One region of the Kocuria sp. CH-021 genome, then DNA from elsewhere that is predicted to be linked to it. Evidence: predicted binding sites of a transcription regulator. Region 1 holds the regulator's gene; each other region holds the start of a gene.
The links. Region 1 encodes LexA, which represses DNA repair genes until DNA is damaged. Its sites were predicted from a motif close to TCGAACANNTGTTCGA; they were not measured.

Region 1 (3,597 bases):
GGGGCCGCCGAAGGCCTGCAGGATCTGCTGCAGGATCTCGTTGGAGCCGTTGGCCGCCCACAGGTTCTCGGCCCCGAGCCCGTGGCCGAGGTACGCGGCGAGCTCCTCGCGCAGGGCGGTGAACTCGCGGTCGGGGTACCGGTTGAGGGCCCAGGCCGCCCCGGTGACCTCCTCGACGATCGCCGCGTGCACGTCCGCGGGGACCGGATGGGTGTTCTCGTTGGTGTTGAGCGCCACGGCGACGTCGAGCTGCGGGGCGCCGTACGGCGTCCTGCCGCGCAGGTCGTCGCGGAGCGGGAGGGCGTTGAGTCGGTCCAGGTTCTGCGTCACCCGGACAGTTTAGTGCTCCACCCGGACCCTCCGGCCCAGGAGCCGGTCACGGGCCCGGGGCTCCCGCGGCGACTCGGGGCCACCCGCGGCCGGCCGGACCGGGCGGGCGGCTCAGGCGGCTGGGACCTCGAGCAGCTGGCCGGCCACGAGCACGGAGCTGTCCAGGTCGTTGAGCTCCACGATCTCGTCCATGACCTCCCGCGGGTCCCGGTCCGGGTCCGCGGTCACGGCGAGCTCCCACAGGCTCTGCCCGGGGAACACGGTGGCCTGTTCGGTCCCGGGGCCCGGGACGGGCTCGCTCGTGGCCGTGGCCGTCGAGGGGACGAGGAAGATCACCGCCAGCACCACGAGGGCGGCGGAGCCGGCGAGGACGGGCAGGCCCAGGAACACCAGGCGGCCGCGGCGGGTCAGGGTCAGCGGGGTGCGGAAGCCGGAGCCTGCGGGGCGGGCCCGCCGGGCCGCACGGCCGCGGCCGCCCGCCGCCGCGGTTCCGCGGCGGCGCTCGACGACGGCGCTGAGGGTGGCACTGGCACTCATGACATGAACTCCTTGACGTTCCCGCACGGGCGGGCGATCTCGAACACCGGTCCGGTCGACGGCCCGTGCGGGCCTCCATTCGATCGAACATACTTTCGAATACCGATGACCCATGTCTAGCACGTGCCTGCGAACGCTGTCGACACCGGCTCGTACATATGTTTGAACACCCACGGCGTGTCGCCTAGGCTGAGGACGTGTTCGGGCCTCGGGCCGGCGCGCGCTGCGGACCCCCTGCGCGTGCCGACCGGGATCCATCGAACCACCCGGGTCCGACATCGGAACCGGGACCGTGAGGACCGGCGGCACCGGCAGCCGGACGGGAAAGGACGACGCTCCCATGGCCCAGCCCCCCACTCCCGAGGAGCCCCGCGCCCGGGGCGCCCGCCCCGGGGCGCGCTCGCGCAGCCGCGGGCTCAGCGTGCGCCAGCGCACGATCCTCGAGGCCATCCAGCGCTCCATCGCCGAGCACGGCTATCCGCCGTCCATGCGGGAGATCGGTGACCTCGTGGGCCTGGCCTCGCTCTCGAGCGTCACCCACCAGCTCTCCCAGCTCGAGAAGCTGGGCTACCTGCGCCGCGACCCCAAGCGGCCCCGGGCCATGGAGGTGCTCACGCCGCTGCAGCTGCGCGGGACCGCCGGCGCGGAGGCCCCCGAGCCGCCGGCCGAGACCGCGGCGCACGCCCGCCGCGCCGCGGGCCCAGCGGTCCACGATCCCGTGGCCGAGCTGTCCACCTCGGCCGACGTGACGATGGTCCCGCTGGTCGGCCACATCGCCGCCGGCGGGCCGATCACGGCCGAGCAGGCCGTCGAGGACGTCCTCGCGCTGCCCCGCCAGCTGGTCGGGCACGGCGAGCTGTTCATGCTGCGCGTCAAGGGCGACTCGATGATCGACGCCGCGATCTGCGACGGCGACTGGGTGGTGGTGCGACGGCAGAGCGCCGCCGACAACGGGGACATCGTGGCGGCCCTGCTCGACGACGAGGCCACGGTCAAGACCTTCCGCCAGCGGGACGGCCACACGTGGCTGCTGCCGCAGAACACCCGCTACGAACCGATCCTCGGCGACCACGCCACCGTGATGGGCAAGGTCGTCTCGGTGCTGCGCAGCCTCTGAGCCGCCGCGCTCCCCGGTGCCCGGGCCCCCGCCGTCGGCGGGGGCCCGGTCTCGTGCGGCCCGGCGTCGTGCGGCCCGGTGTCGTACGGTTCCCTGTCGAACGCGCCGGCCGGGCCCGGCCGGTGCCGGGCCTGCTCAGCCCGTGGCGAGCCGCTGCAGGGCCCCGAGCACCACCGAGCGGTCCGTGGTGGTCCACAGCGGCGGCAGGGACCCGCGGAGGAAGCCGCCGTAGCGGGCGGTCGCGATCCGTGAGTCCAGGATCGCCACGACGCCCCGGTCCCCGCCCGAGCGGATGAGCCGCCCGGTCCCCTGGGCGAGCCGCACGGCCGCGTGCGTCGCGGAGACGGACATGAAGCCGTTGCCGCCGGCCCGCTCCGCGGCGCGGCTGCGGGCGCTCGCCAGCGGGTCGTCCGGGCGGGGGAAGGGGATCCGGTCGATCATCACGAGCCGGCAGGAGGCCCCCGGGACGTCCACGCCCTGCCACAGGCTCATCGTGCCGAACAGGCTCGTCGAGGGGTCGTCGGTGAACTCCTGGACGAGGCCCGCGAGCGAGGACTCCCCCTGGCACAGGATCGGCAGGTCGGTGCGCGCGCGCAGGGCCTCGGCCGCCTCCTCCGCGGCCCGGCGGGAGGAGAAGAGCCCGAGGGCCCCGCCCCGGGAGGCCTCCAGCAGCGCCAGCATCTCGTCCAGCTGGGCCTCCGTGAGCCGGCGGCCGGGCTTCTCCAGGTGCTTGGCGAGGTACAGGATGCCCTGTCTCGGGTAGTCGAACGGGCTGCCGACGTCCACGCCCTCCCAGCGCGGGGCGCCCTCGCCGCGCAGGCCCAGGGCACCGGCGGCGGAGTCGAAGGACGAGCCGACGGACAGGGTCGCCGAGGTGAGGACCACGGTGCGCCCGTCGAAGAGCCCCTCCCGCAGGGTGCCGGCCACGCTGAGCGGCGCCACGTGCAGGGTCGCCGGATCGGTGTCCTCGGCGGGCACGTAGCCGCGGCCGGGCTCCCAGCCGCCCTGCCGGGAGATCCACAGCACCTCGCGGTGCTCCTCGGCGGCGAGGATCCGCTCGGCGAGGTCGAGGACGTCGCTGACCCGGGAGCGGGCCAGCTGCCGGCCGGCGTCCCCGTCCTTCTCCCCCGCACCGGCCTTCGACTCGGTCATCACGGTGCGGGCGGCGTCCCGGATCTGGGCCACGGCCGCCGCCTGGGCGTCCCCGAGGCCCCGGTGCAGCAGCTCGGCCGCAGCGCCCGTCAGCGCGGCCTCGAGATTGGCGGCCCCGGCCGTGAGGGAGTCGGCGCTCGCAGAGGTGTGCTTGCGCACGGACGCGGCGGCCGAGCGCACCATGGCCGCGGAGAGCTGGCCGGTGACCGCACCCGTCACCCGGTCCTGGAGCTCGTGGGCCTCGTCGATGACCACGACGTCGTGCTCGGGCAGCACGGTGATCCCCTCGAACGCGTTGATCGCGAGCAGGGCGTGGTTGGTGATGACGATGTCGGCCTCGCCGGCCCGCTGCTTGGCGAGCTCGGCGAAGCAGTCCTCGACCAGGGGGCAGCTGCGGCCCAGGCACTCCTTGGCGGTGACGGACACCTGGCGCCAGGCGCGGTCGCTGACACCGGGGAGCA
Region 2 (3,597 bases), on a different contig from region 1:
CGGTCGGAGACCGTGCTCGAGAAGCCGTCCTTCCGCAAGGCGGTCCGGGCCCGCCGCTGCGCGGTCCCGGCCAACGGCTACTACGAGTGGAAGAAGGAGCCCGGGGCCGGGCGGGGCGGGCGCAAGCAGCCCTACTACGTCCACCCGGCCGACCCGGAGGAGACCATCTGGTTCGCCGGGATCTACGAGTGGTGGCGGGTGCCCGAGGGCGCGGAGCTGCACTCCGCGGCCCTGCAGCCCGGCCGGGACGGCGCGGGAAGCACGTGGCTGCTGTCCTGCTCCGTCCTCACCACCGACTCCCCGGAGCCCTCCGCCGAGCACCCGGTGCTCACGGAGCTGCACGGCCTGCACGACCGGATGCCGATCCCGCTGGCGCCCGAGCACGTGGGGGACTGGCTGCGCCCGGGGGAGGAGGACGCCCCGCAGCTCGTGGACCTGGTGCGGGCCGAGGCGCACCGGACGGCGGCCCGCTGGGTGCTCGACCCGGTGGACCCCGCGGTCGGGAACGTGCGCAACAACTCCCCGGAGCTCGTGGTGCCGCAGCCCGCCCTGTTCTGAGCGCGTACCGTGGGGCCTGACCTGTCCCCGTCCCCAAGGAGCCCCTCCATGACCTCTGCCTCACCGGACGCCGTCGGCCGCATCGTGGACTTCGTCCGCGCCCACGGCGGTGGCGTCGTGGCGACCAACAGCGACGAGGGATACCCCGAGTCCGCCTGGGTCAACCTCGTGGCGGACGACCACGGCCGCCTGGTCTTCGGCACGAACATCGCCAGCCGCAAGTTCTCCAACATCGGCGCCGACCCGAGGGTCTCCCTGGTGCTGGTCTCCGGAACGGGCCAGGAGTTCCAGCTCGAGGGCGACGCCGCGGTGCTCGAGGGCGACGCGGCGCAGGAGGCGGGGCAGCGGCTGGAGGCCCGCCACCCGGGCTCCGGCGGCCACGAGCCCGAGTCCACCCGGCTCGTCGAGGTGGGCCTGCGCTGGGCGCGGTTCGTCGACGTCGCCGTCGAGCCCCCGGCCCGGGAGGAGTTCGCGCTCTGACCCGGCCACGGAAAAGGCCCGGGGTCCGCTGCTGCGGACCCCGGGCCTTCCCCGTGGCACCTCTGCCGGTGTCTCTGCCGGTGTCTCTGTCGGTGTCTCTGTCCGGCGCCTCTCCGGTGGCTCCTGGGGCGGTGACTTCCGGGGCGTCGTCTGCGCGCCCCCGGCTCCGGAGCGCCGGCCGGGCTCAGACGTAGTCCGTCTCGGGGACCCAGCGGTTGAAGTCGAGCGTGAGGTAGAGCGCGAGCGCCGCCGCGTTGTCCTCGGCGATCCGCAGGCAGACCTGGTCGTGACCGTTGTCGTAGAGGGTGCTCATGGCGCAGCGCACGAGCTGCTCGGCGAGGCCCTGCCGCCGGCGGGAGGCCGCCGTGAACAGCTCGAAGATGTAGGGGACGTCGGGGAGGTCCTCCCCGACCCGCCGGGCCAGCACGAGCGCTGCGGCCACCACGGTCCCGTCGTCGTCGACCACCACCGGCGAGGCCTCGGGGAGGAAGGGCCCGTACTCCCCGTCGAAGACCCCCCGGATCACCTCGTGGGCCTCCTCCAGGCTGGAGACCCCGCCCTGCTCGTAGGAGGAGTAGTAGAGCTGGGCGAGGCTCTCGGCGTCCTCCGGGGCGGCCGGACGCAGGGTCACCGCGGGGGTCCTGGTGTTCTGCGCGGTGTGGGCGATCAGCGTGATGGTTCCGGTCATGGGAGGCCTCCGTGAGGTCGACGCCGGTGGATGCCGGCGGGGCGGACGAGGGACAAGGGACGTCCGGGCGGGTCGCGCAGGGCACGCCCTCCGTGCTCTCAGCGTATCCATTTCGCTGGGCTTGTCCATGCTCCCCGCCTGCGAATTGCGAATGCGAACGACTGTCATGAACAGTGCGTCGCGGGGAACACCTGTTCCCTGGTAGTGCTCCCCGGGGTTAGCGTGTCGTACAGGTGTTCTAGCTTCCAGGGGACAGGGCGCACCGCGGGACGGGCGCCGGCCGAGGGAGAGAGGAGCCGTCGTGGGTTTTCTGACGGAGAGCGTGGACGTGGACTGCGACACGGACGGGGTGCCGGTGGGCGTGCGCTGGCGCGGGCGGAGCTACCGGGTGGCGCAGGACCCCGTCCGCTGGTACGAGCGCCGCGCCTGGTGGTCCGAGGACGCGCGGCTGCCCCAGGACCGCGGGATCGGGGCGGTGGACCAGCAGATGTGGCGGGTCCAGGTCCAGCTGAACGCCCGCTCCGAGCTGCTGACCCTCGAGCTCGTCCACACCCTCGACACCGGCCGCTGGCGGCTGTTCGCGGCCACGAGCGCCTCGGGGGCGCAGGTGGTGCGCTGTGCATAGGCGCACCGGGGGTGCATAGGATCGGACGGAGACCGCACCGCAGAACGTGAGGGAGCATCCGTGAGACTCGGCACCGTGCGACGCGACGGCACCACCCAGGCCTTCCGGCAGGAGGACGGGCGGACCGTCTACCTTCCCGTCCCGGACGTCGGGGCCCTCCTGGCCGGGGGTGACCTGCACCTGCCGGGGGAGCCGGGTCCCGCGCCGGCCCCCGCGGACCTGGCGACCCCCGTCCTGCGCCCGGGCAAGATCCTGTGCGCCGGCCTGAACTTCTACGACCACGCGGAGGAGGTCGGCCAGGAGATCCCGAAGCACCCCACGATCTTCGCGAAGTACGCCACCGCGCTCATCGGCCCCACCGACCCCATCGCCATGCCGGAGGAGTCCGAGAAGATCGACTGGGAGGCCGAGCTCACCGTGGTGATCGGCTCGCCCCTGCGCCACGCCACGCTCGACCGGGCGCGGGCCGCGATCGCCGGGTACACCGTCATGAACGACATCTCGGTGCGGGACTGGCAGGGCCGGACCTCCGAGTGGTTCCAGGGCAAGAACTTCGACCGCACCACCCCGGTGGGTCCCGTGGTCGTCACCCCCGACGAGGTCGACCCCGAGGCGGGACTGGCGATCCGCTGCACCGTGGACGGCGTGCTGCACCAGGACTCCGGCACCGACCGGATGATCTTCTCCGCCGTGGAGCTGGTCGAGTACCTCAGCCGGTTCCTGACCCTCGAGCCCGGGGACCTCGTGGCCTGCGGCACTCCCGCCGGCGTGGGCCTGGCCAAGAAGCCCCGCCGGATCTGGCTGCGCGACGGCCAGGAGGTCGTCACCGAGATCGAGGGGATCGGCGAGCTGCGCAACGTCTGCACCCCCGCCGAGGAGCTCCGGGGCGCGGCCGGCTGACCGGCACCCGCCCCTCCCGGTCCTGCCCTGTTCCCGCCCTCGTCCGTTCCGAGCTCACCCGTTCCGGGCTCATTCGTTCCGAGCTCACCTGTTCCGGGCTCGTCCGTCCCGAGCTCACCCGTTCCGGGCTCGTCCGTCCCCAGCTCACCTGTTCCCACCTCTCTGTTCCCGCCTTCGACCGGAGGACCCCATGGCGACGATCGGCTTCCACGCCTCCCACGAGCAGATCCCTCCCGAGCAGCTGCTGCTCGACGTCGGGCACGCCCAGCAGGCCGGCTTCGGCGCCGCCATGTGCTCCGACCACCTCGAGCCGTGGTCACCGCGCCAGGGCCACTCCGGGTTCGCC
Region 3 (3,597 bases), on a different contig from region 1:
ATCCGGCGGACCTCGGCCCGGGAGACCCCGTGGATCCCGTTGAGGGCCAGGCGCACGCCCAGGCGGGCGGGGTCCTCCTCGAGCCGCTCCACGCGGTAGTGCTCGTCGGAGCGGTTGACGTCCACCGGCAGGACGGGGATGCCCATCCGCCGCGCCTCCCCCACCAGCAGGCGCTTGGGGTACATCCCGGGGTCGTGCTCCCACAGCCCCGCGAGGAAGGCCTCCGGGTGGTGGGCCTTCAGCCACGCGGACTGGTAGGTGGGCACGGCGAACGCCGCGCCGTGGGCCTTGCAGAAGCCGAACGAGCCGAACGCCACCAGGATCCCCCAGACCCGATCCACGACGTCGAGGGGGTAGTCCCGTGCGCGGGCCCGCTCCCGGAAGAACTCCTCCACCTCGAGCCGGCGCTCCGAGCCCAGCCGCCGGCGCAGCTCGTCGGCCCGGGCGAGACCGCACCCGGTGAAGGTGTCGAGGATGCGCAGGACCTGCTCGTGGAAGACGGTCACGCCGTGGGTCTCGGCGAGGATCGGGTCGAGGGCCGGGTGGATCGAGACGGGCTCGGACCAGCCGTGGCGGTGCTCCAGATAGGGACGGACCATGTCCGAGTGCATGGGCCCGGGACGGAACAGGGAGATGTCCACGATGAGGTCCCGGAAGCTCGTGGGCGCCATCTTGCCGATGAGCTCGCGCTGGCCCGGGGACTCGATCTGGAAGCAGCCCAGGGTGTGGGTCGAGCGGATGAGCTCGAACGTCCTCCCGTCGTCCACGGGGATCGCCTCGAGGTCCAGGCGGGGCCGGTCCGGATGAACACGGGCCACCTCGTCGACGGCGTGGGCGAGCGCCGACTGCATCCGCACGCCGAGGATGTCGAGCTTGAGCATGCCCATGGGGTCCATGTCGTGCTTGTCGAACTGGCTCATGGGCATTCCGGTCCCGCTCGGCTGCACCGGGGTGCGGTCCAGGAGGCTCAGGTCCCCCAGGATCACCCCGCACGGGTGCATGGAGATGTGCCGGGGCAGCCGGTCCAGGCGCTCGGTGAGGTCCACGAGGAGGTCGAGCTGCTTCTCCTGGGCCACCTGCTCGGCGAAGTCCCGCAGCTCCGGCCGGCGGGCGATGGTCTCCCGCAGCGCCGAGGCCGGCAGGTTCCACAGCTGCTTGGCGGCGCTGTCCACGGTCTCGGGGTCGATCCCGAGGGCCAGCCCGGCGTCCCGGACGGCGCCGCGGGCGCGGTAGGCGTTCTGCATGCTCATGAGGCTCACCCGCTCGGGGCCGAAGCGCTCGAAGATCCGCCGGTAGACGCGGTGGCGCTGGGCCGACTCGACGTCGATGTCGATGTCCGGGAGCGTCGAGCGGTCGGTGGAGAGGAAGCGCTCGAAGAGCAGCTCGTGCTCGAGCGGATCCACCGGGGAGACGTCGAGCAGGTGGTTGACGAGCGAGGACACCCCCGAGCCGCGGGCGGCGTGGCGGACGCCCATCTCCCCGATCATCGCGGAGACCTCGGCCACGGTGAGGAAGTAGGAGGCGAAGCCGAGGTCCTCGATCACCCTCAGCTCCCGCTCCAGCCGGTCCCGCACGGTCCGTGTGGCGCGGCGGCCCGGGTAGCGGCGCCCCAGGCCGGCCTCGCACCGGGCCCGCAGCTCCGCGGGCGCCGGCCGTTCCAGGCCCAGCACGGAGGCCTCCGGCACCACCGGACGCCCCCAGCCGCAGTCGGCGACCGGGTCCAGCCGGCACCGGTCGGCGACCCGCTGGGTGCCGGCCAGCAGGGCCGCGGCCCCGGCGGCGCCGAGGTCCGCGGCCCGGGCGATCTCCGCGGCGAGCGCGCGCATCCGCCGGGCGGACTTGAGCCAGCCCTGCCCGTTGGGCTGCAGCGGCTCCGGCGCCGCCGTCCGCCGGGACCCCCCGGCCCGCCCGGTGCCTCCTCCCCTGCCGCCGGGGACGAGGCCGGCCCGCGCCCCGAGGGTCTCGAGCGGGGTGAGGGCGCGAGCGGCGTCGAGGACGTCGGCGGTGGCGGCCTCGGCGGGGGTGGCGTAGCGCACCGCGTTGGTCAGCACGGGGGTCAGTCCTGCCTCGAGGGCGGCCCGCAGCATCCGGGCCGCGTGGGAGGTGCTGCACGCGGTGCCGGGGGCGGCCAGGTGCGAGACCACCTCCACGGCGAGCGCCGGCGCCGGGAGCAGGGACCGCCACCGCCCCAGGGCGGCGCGCCCGGTGCGGTAGCGGCGGGCCGCGAGCTCCTGCCCGACGTCGGAGGCGGGTCCGAGCAGCACGGTCAGGACCGGTCCCTCGTGCCGGGGCGGGACCGCGGCGGCCGCGATCTCGGCGGCGGTCGCCCCGGTCGGGCCCTCCGCGGCGTGGGCGGTGGAGACCAGCCGGCACAGGGCGGCGTAGCCCGCACCGGCGGTGTGGCCGGCCGCGAGGACCACCACGCGGCCGAGGACGCGCTCGCGGCCGGGGGCCAGCAGGGCGAGGTCGACCCCCAGGACCGGGTCGAGGCCGTGCTCCCGGCACGCACCGAGGTGCTTGATCGCCCCGTAGAGCCCGTCCCGGTCGGTGCAGGCGAGCACGTCCGCGCCGTCCGCCGCGGCGGCCGCCGCCAGGGCGGCGGGCCGGCTGACCCCGAAGTGGGCGCTGAAGGCGGTGGCGACGTGCAGGTGCGGAAAGCTCACACCCCCATTCGAATACGTGTTCGAATATTAAGTCAATTGCAAACCGCCGGAAGGACCGTCGGGCCCCCAGGGAGGAGGAAACGCCGCACGAGCATCCCGAGGACGACGGGCGGAACAGCTCTCAGCGGGCCCGCCGCGCTCCCCGGCCCTATGCTGAGCTCGGACGGCTGCTGCGATCGGACGGCCGCACGGCAGAGCGGCAGCGGCCCTCGTCACGACGGAGGGATGTGCGGCATGGCGGAGAGCTACCGGTACGACGTGGAGATCCTGCACCTGCTCGTGTCCCCGGCCCACGCCTACTTCGGCCGCGCCCGGGACGGCGCCGCGGACGTCCCCAGCACCGACGCCGACCGGGCCGAGCTGGTGGCCGGCAAGGGCGTCGTCGGCGACCGGTTCTTCGGCAAGGCCGCGCACCTGGACGCCGCCGTCACCCTGCTGGCCGTCGAGGCGCTCGAGGCCATGGCCGAGGACCTGGACGCGCCCCCGTTCGACCCGCTCCTGACCCGGCGCAACGTGGTTCTCCGGGGCGCCCAGCTGGCCCCGCTGCTGGGCGAGGAGTTCGCACTGGAGTCCCGGGGCGAACTCGTGCGGCTCCGCGGCGGCCGGCCGGCCCACCCGTGCGCCTGGATGGACCGGGTGCTCGCCCCCGGCGCGCACGCCGCCATGCGGGGACGAGGAGGCCTGCGCTGCCGGCCGCTGTCCAGCGGTGTCCTGCACCGCGGACCGGCCGTGCTGCACAGCCCGGTCCCGCTCGACCCGGAGCAGGCCGGGGCGGCGGTCCTGCGGCGGCCGTCCCGGTTGCCGTGATCGCCTCCCGGTCCTGACGGGAGCTTCCCGTGCGGCCGGCTTCTTCCCGTGCGCACCGGCGATCTGCCACGGGGCGCCCGCCGGCACGAACTCGGGCGACCGTGGCCCGGTGCGTCCGACGGCGGTC
Region 4 (3,597 bases), on a different contig from region 1:
TTTTCGGTCACATTCCGCCCCTGACGCTGCTCTCGAGGCCGCTGGGGAGTTCCCCTCACGCCGCCGGCGGGTGCGGGTGGAGCACGAGCAGTCCAAGGCCGTCGTGCTGCGGGCTGTGCCCAAGGGGTGCCAGCTCGCCAAGCACGCCGCCGCCTGGCGCCGGGCCGTCCTGGAGCACCCCAGCCTGGAGTTGATCCGTGCCGATGCCCGAGCGAACCTGCTGGCCGTGGTAGAGATCATCTGCCGCCAGCAGGACCCCGCCTCGCGCACCTGGCGCACGACCTGGGACTGGGTGGCCAACAAGATCGACCGCTCCCGCTCCACCGTGGCGCGGGCGATCCGCCACCTGCGCGACTGCGGGCTGCTGGCCGTGGTGGCCACCGGCCGTAGCGCGGCCCGCACCCCGCGCTCCACCGGCCGCACCCAGGGCGAGGCCCCCGTCTACGCACTCATCCACAGCACCGTCCAGCCGGCAGTTGAGCCTGTGGAACTAACTGACACCCCGGTCCCCACGAAGTGGGAGAGTCTTTCCCCGCACGCGCGCGAAGAGTTTTCCCCGAAGGACGCGGCTGCGCCGCGACGCACCCGAAAGGGCGCCGCGCAGCGGCGCGAGGTGGTCGCCGCCCTGAGCCGTCGTACAGCCCCGCTGTGGCCCCGTCATGCAACGACGGAGCCTTTGACGAGGCGGGTGACCCGTCGGGCGCGGAAGGAGACTCAGCGGGCGGCTGCCCTGGAGCTCCAGCACGAGGCGATCGTGCTGCGCCAGCTCACCACCGCCCACGTCGTGAGCGTGTGCAAGCCGTTCTTCGAGGCCGGATGGACCATCGCCGACGTGCTCACCGCCCTGGACTGGACGCCTCAGGGCACCCGCTACGGCTTCCTCACCGTGGAGGGCATCGACAACCCCGCCGCCTGGCTGGGCGCCCGGATGCGCGCCTGGACCCACCCCGACGGCACACCCCTGCGGTCCCGCGACCAGCGGGTCGCCGCCGAAGCCGCCCAGCGCCGCGCGGCAGCACGGGCGGCCGCCGAACGCTACGCCGCCCGGACGGCTGCCGCCGCGGCCGCCCCAGCGTCCTTCCCTGCGCCTGGCCCCCGCCGGCCGTTCCGGCAACGCTGGGCCGCCCAGATCGCCGCCGGCCAGAACGAAGCGGCTGGTGCGGCCGTCTCGGCTCCGTAGCCGGGCCCCTTGGCGTGTCCGGCCGGGCCGGGAGAATCCGCAGCATCGGCACTAGCCAACCCGTATATGTGTACGGGTTTATTGTGTTTATGGGCTGAGCTTTAGAATATGTGTTCTATCCTGGCGGCATGAGACATCCAGTCCCGCTCACTATTGACCGCCCCGTGCTGGTCTCTGCGGTCCTGGTCCGAGTCCCGGCTGGCTTCCCCTCCCCTGCCCAGGACAGCTTCGACGACGGCCGGATCGACCTCAACGAGGTCCTGATCAGAGACGTCACCTCCACCTTCATCCTCCGCGTCACCGGAGACTCCATGGAAGGCATCGGGATCTACCACGGCGACGAAGTCCTCGTGGACCGCTCCCTGACCCCCAAAGACGGCAGCGTGGTGATCGCCGTCCTCGACGGGGACTTCACCATCAAGACCCTCCACGTCCACCCCGACCGGGTCGTGCTGCACCCGGAGAACCCGGCCTACCCGGACGTGGAGGTCCCCTCCCTGTCGACCCTGCACATCTGGGGTGTCGTGGTCTACGGCATCCGCCACATCAACCAGCGGAAGCTGCACTAGGACGGTGCTCTGCAGTGATCGCCCTGGTCGACGTGAACAACTTCTACGCCTCCTGCGAGGCCCTCTTCGAGCCCTCCCTGACCGGCAAGCCACTGGTGGTGCTCTCCAACAACGACGGCTGTGTCGTCGCCCGCTCCCCCGAAGCCAAGGCTCTGGGGATCAAGATGGGTGATCCCTGGTTCCAGCTGCGCGCCGACGCGAAACGGTGGCGGCTGGAAAAGCGTTCCTCTAACTACCAGTTGTATGCGGACCTGTCGGAGCGGGTGATGCTGCTCCTGGCCCGCCACGCGATGGGCCAGGAGGTGTACTCCATCGACGAGTGCTTCCTCCTCCCACCCGTCGGCACACCCGCAGAACAGGTGCGGTGGGCGCGCCGGTTGCAAGCCACCGTGGCCCGCAACGTCGGGCTGCCGGTGAGCATCGGGATCGCCAGCTCCAAGACGCGGGCGAAGATCGCGACCGAGGCCGCGAAGAAGCTGCCCGCCACCGGTGGGGTCGTGCACTGGGACCAGGCCCCCGACGGGTACTGGGACCGGCTCATGGAGGCCCTGCCGGTCACCGAGGTCTGGGGGATCGCCGGGCGGCTGACCCAGCGCCTGGAGGCGATAGGAATCGAGACGATCGCGCAGCTGCGTGATGCCGACCCGGTGGCTATCCGGGACAGGTTCTCCGTGGTGCAGATGCGCACCGTGCTCGAGCTCAACGGGTTCCCCGCCATCCCCGTCGAGGACGAGGTCGCGACCAAGGCCCAGATCCTGGTCTCCCGGTCCTTCCCGGACCCGATCTGGGATCCGGAAATCGTGGGGCAGGCGGTGGCCGAGTTCGCCCAACGCGCCTCCCGCCGGCTACGGAAGGAAGGCGAAGTCGCCGGGCGCCTCACCGTCTTCGCCAGCACCTCCCCCCACCGGCCCGGACCCACCCACAACGTCTCCGCCCAGGTGCGGCTGGCCGTGCCCACCAACGAGCCCACTCCCCTGGTGACCGCGGCCCGGGCGGCCCTGGTGCCCAAGCTGATGCACGGGATGCAGTACATGCGCGCTGGCATCCTCTGCACGGACCTCGCCCCCGAAGGCGCGGTGCCGGTTCTGCCCGGGGTGCTCGAGCAGCCGGCCCCGATCGGGGAACTGATCGATGCGGTGAACCGCCGCTTCGGTACCGGCACCCTCGCCTTGGGCCGACTCGGTGCCCACTCCCCCGCTCCCTGGTCCAACCGCCAAGCCGATCTCTCCCCGCGCTACACCACCGACTGGAACGAACTCCGCACCGTCTCCTAGACACATGCTTCTTGGCTGGTCCGCACTAGAACTGACCTACTCCCCCACTAGGTCAAGGCGACAGTCCTCCTTGGGGCTGTGTCGGCAGACCATGGCTGCCGCACATTTCCTCGGCCCTGGCGGGCCTCCAAAATGATTGCCGAAGGGAAGCCGCGGGAACCTCCGAGCCCGGACTGGACCGCGATCCCTACCAGCACCTTGCTTGCGGTCGAGGTGGCATACAACAGTGGTGGAATAAAAGGACGTTTTGGAATAAATGGAGGTGAATCCTCCGATTGTGTGGCGTGAAGGGGTGAAGATGTCCAAGGAAGATGGAAGCCTTGGGAGTCCGCTCAGTCCTCTGAGCGTCGACGACTCAGTCGCTCTGTGGGCACCGGGGTCCACGAGAAGCAGCAGAGTGGGGTGAGTTGGCATCCTCGCGCGCGTCGACGCATGTGTGCCCTGCTGGAGCTTTAGCAGGGTGAGCATGTCGCTGCACGAAGAATGAGCCCAACATGAAAGTCGTCGGCATGATCCAATCCACGGCGACTCAAGAGGTTGAAGCCAAGGGCGAGGAATACGTTGCCGCCCGCGT

Region 2: ACPYN7_RS04220 (DUF6504 family protein) is a predicted target of LexA. The motif match lies at 1,952-1,967, and genes of this name have one in related genera.
Region 3: ACPYN7_RS04240 (DNA polymerase III subunit alpha) is a predicted target of LexA. The motif match lies at 2,672-2,687, and genes of this name have one in related genera.
Region 4: ACPYN7_RS14640 (LexA family protein) is a predicted target of LexA. The motif match lies at 1,283-1,298, and genes of this name have one in related genera.

The regions. Positions count from the first base shown of each region.
Region 1 is NZ_JBNAFK010000007.1:158,130-161,726, reverse strand. It holds gene ACPYN7_RS07430 (histidinol-phosphate transaminase) at 1-330, opposite strand, end outside; gene ACPYN7_RS07425 (LysM peptidoglycan-binding domain-containing protein) at 442-867, opposite strand; gene lexA (transcriptional repressor LexA) at 1,289-1,984, shown strand; gene ACPYN7_RS07415 (ATP-dependent DNA helicase) at 2,120-3,597, opposite strand, start outside.
Region 2 is NZ_JBNAFK010000004.1:99,829-103,425, forward strand. It holds gene ACPYN7_RS04205 (SOS response-associated peptidase) at 1-558, shown strand, start outside; gene ACPYN7_RS04210 (pyridoxamine 5'-phosphate oxidase family protein) at 607-1,038, shown strand; gene ACPYN7_RS04215 (GNAT family N-acetyltransferase) at 1,223-1,726, opposite strand; gene ACPYN7_RS04220 (DUF6504 family protein) at 2,028-2,351, shown strand; gene ACPYN7_RS04225 (fumarylacetoacetate hydrolase family protein) at 2,412-3,251, shown strand; gene ACPYN7_RS04230 (TIGR03885 family FMN-dependent LLM class oxidoreductase) at 3,442-3,597, shown strand, end outside.
Region 3 is NZ_JBNAFK010000004.1:104,257-107,853, reverse strand. It holds gene ACPYN7_RS04240 (DNA polymerase III subunit alpha) at 1-2,663, opposite strand, end outside; gene ACPYN7_RS04235 (MOSC domain-containing protein) at 2,898-3,470, shown strand.
Region 4 is NZ_JBNAFK010000020.1:57,203-60,799, forward strand. It holds gene ACPYN7_RS14635 (hypothetical protein) at 77-1,180, shown strand; gene ACPYN7_RS14640 (LexA family protein) at 1,309-1,749, shown strand; gene ACPYN7_RS14645 (Y-family DNA polymerase) at 1,764-3,023, shown strand; gene ACPYN7_RS14650 (hypothetical protein) at 3,518-3,597, shown strand, end outside.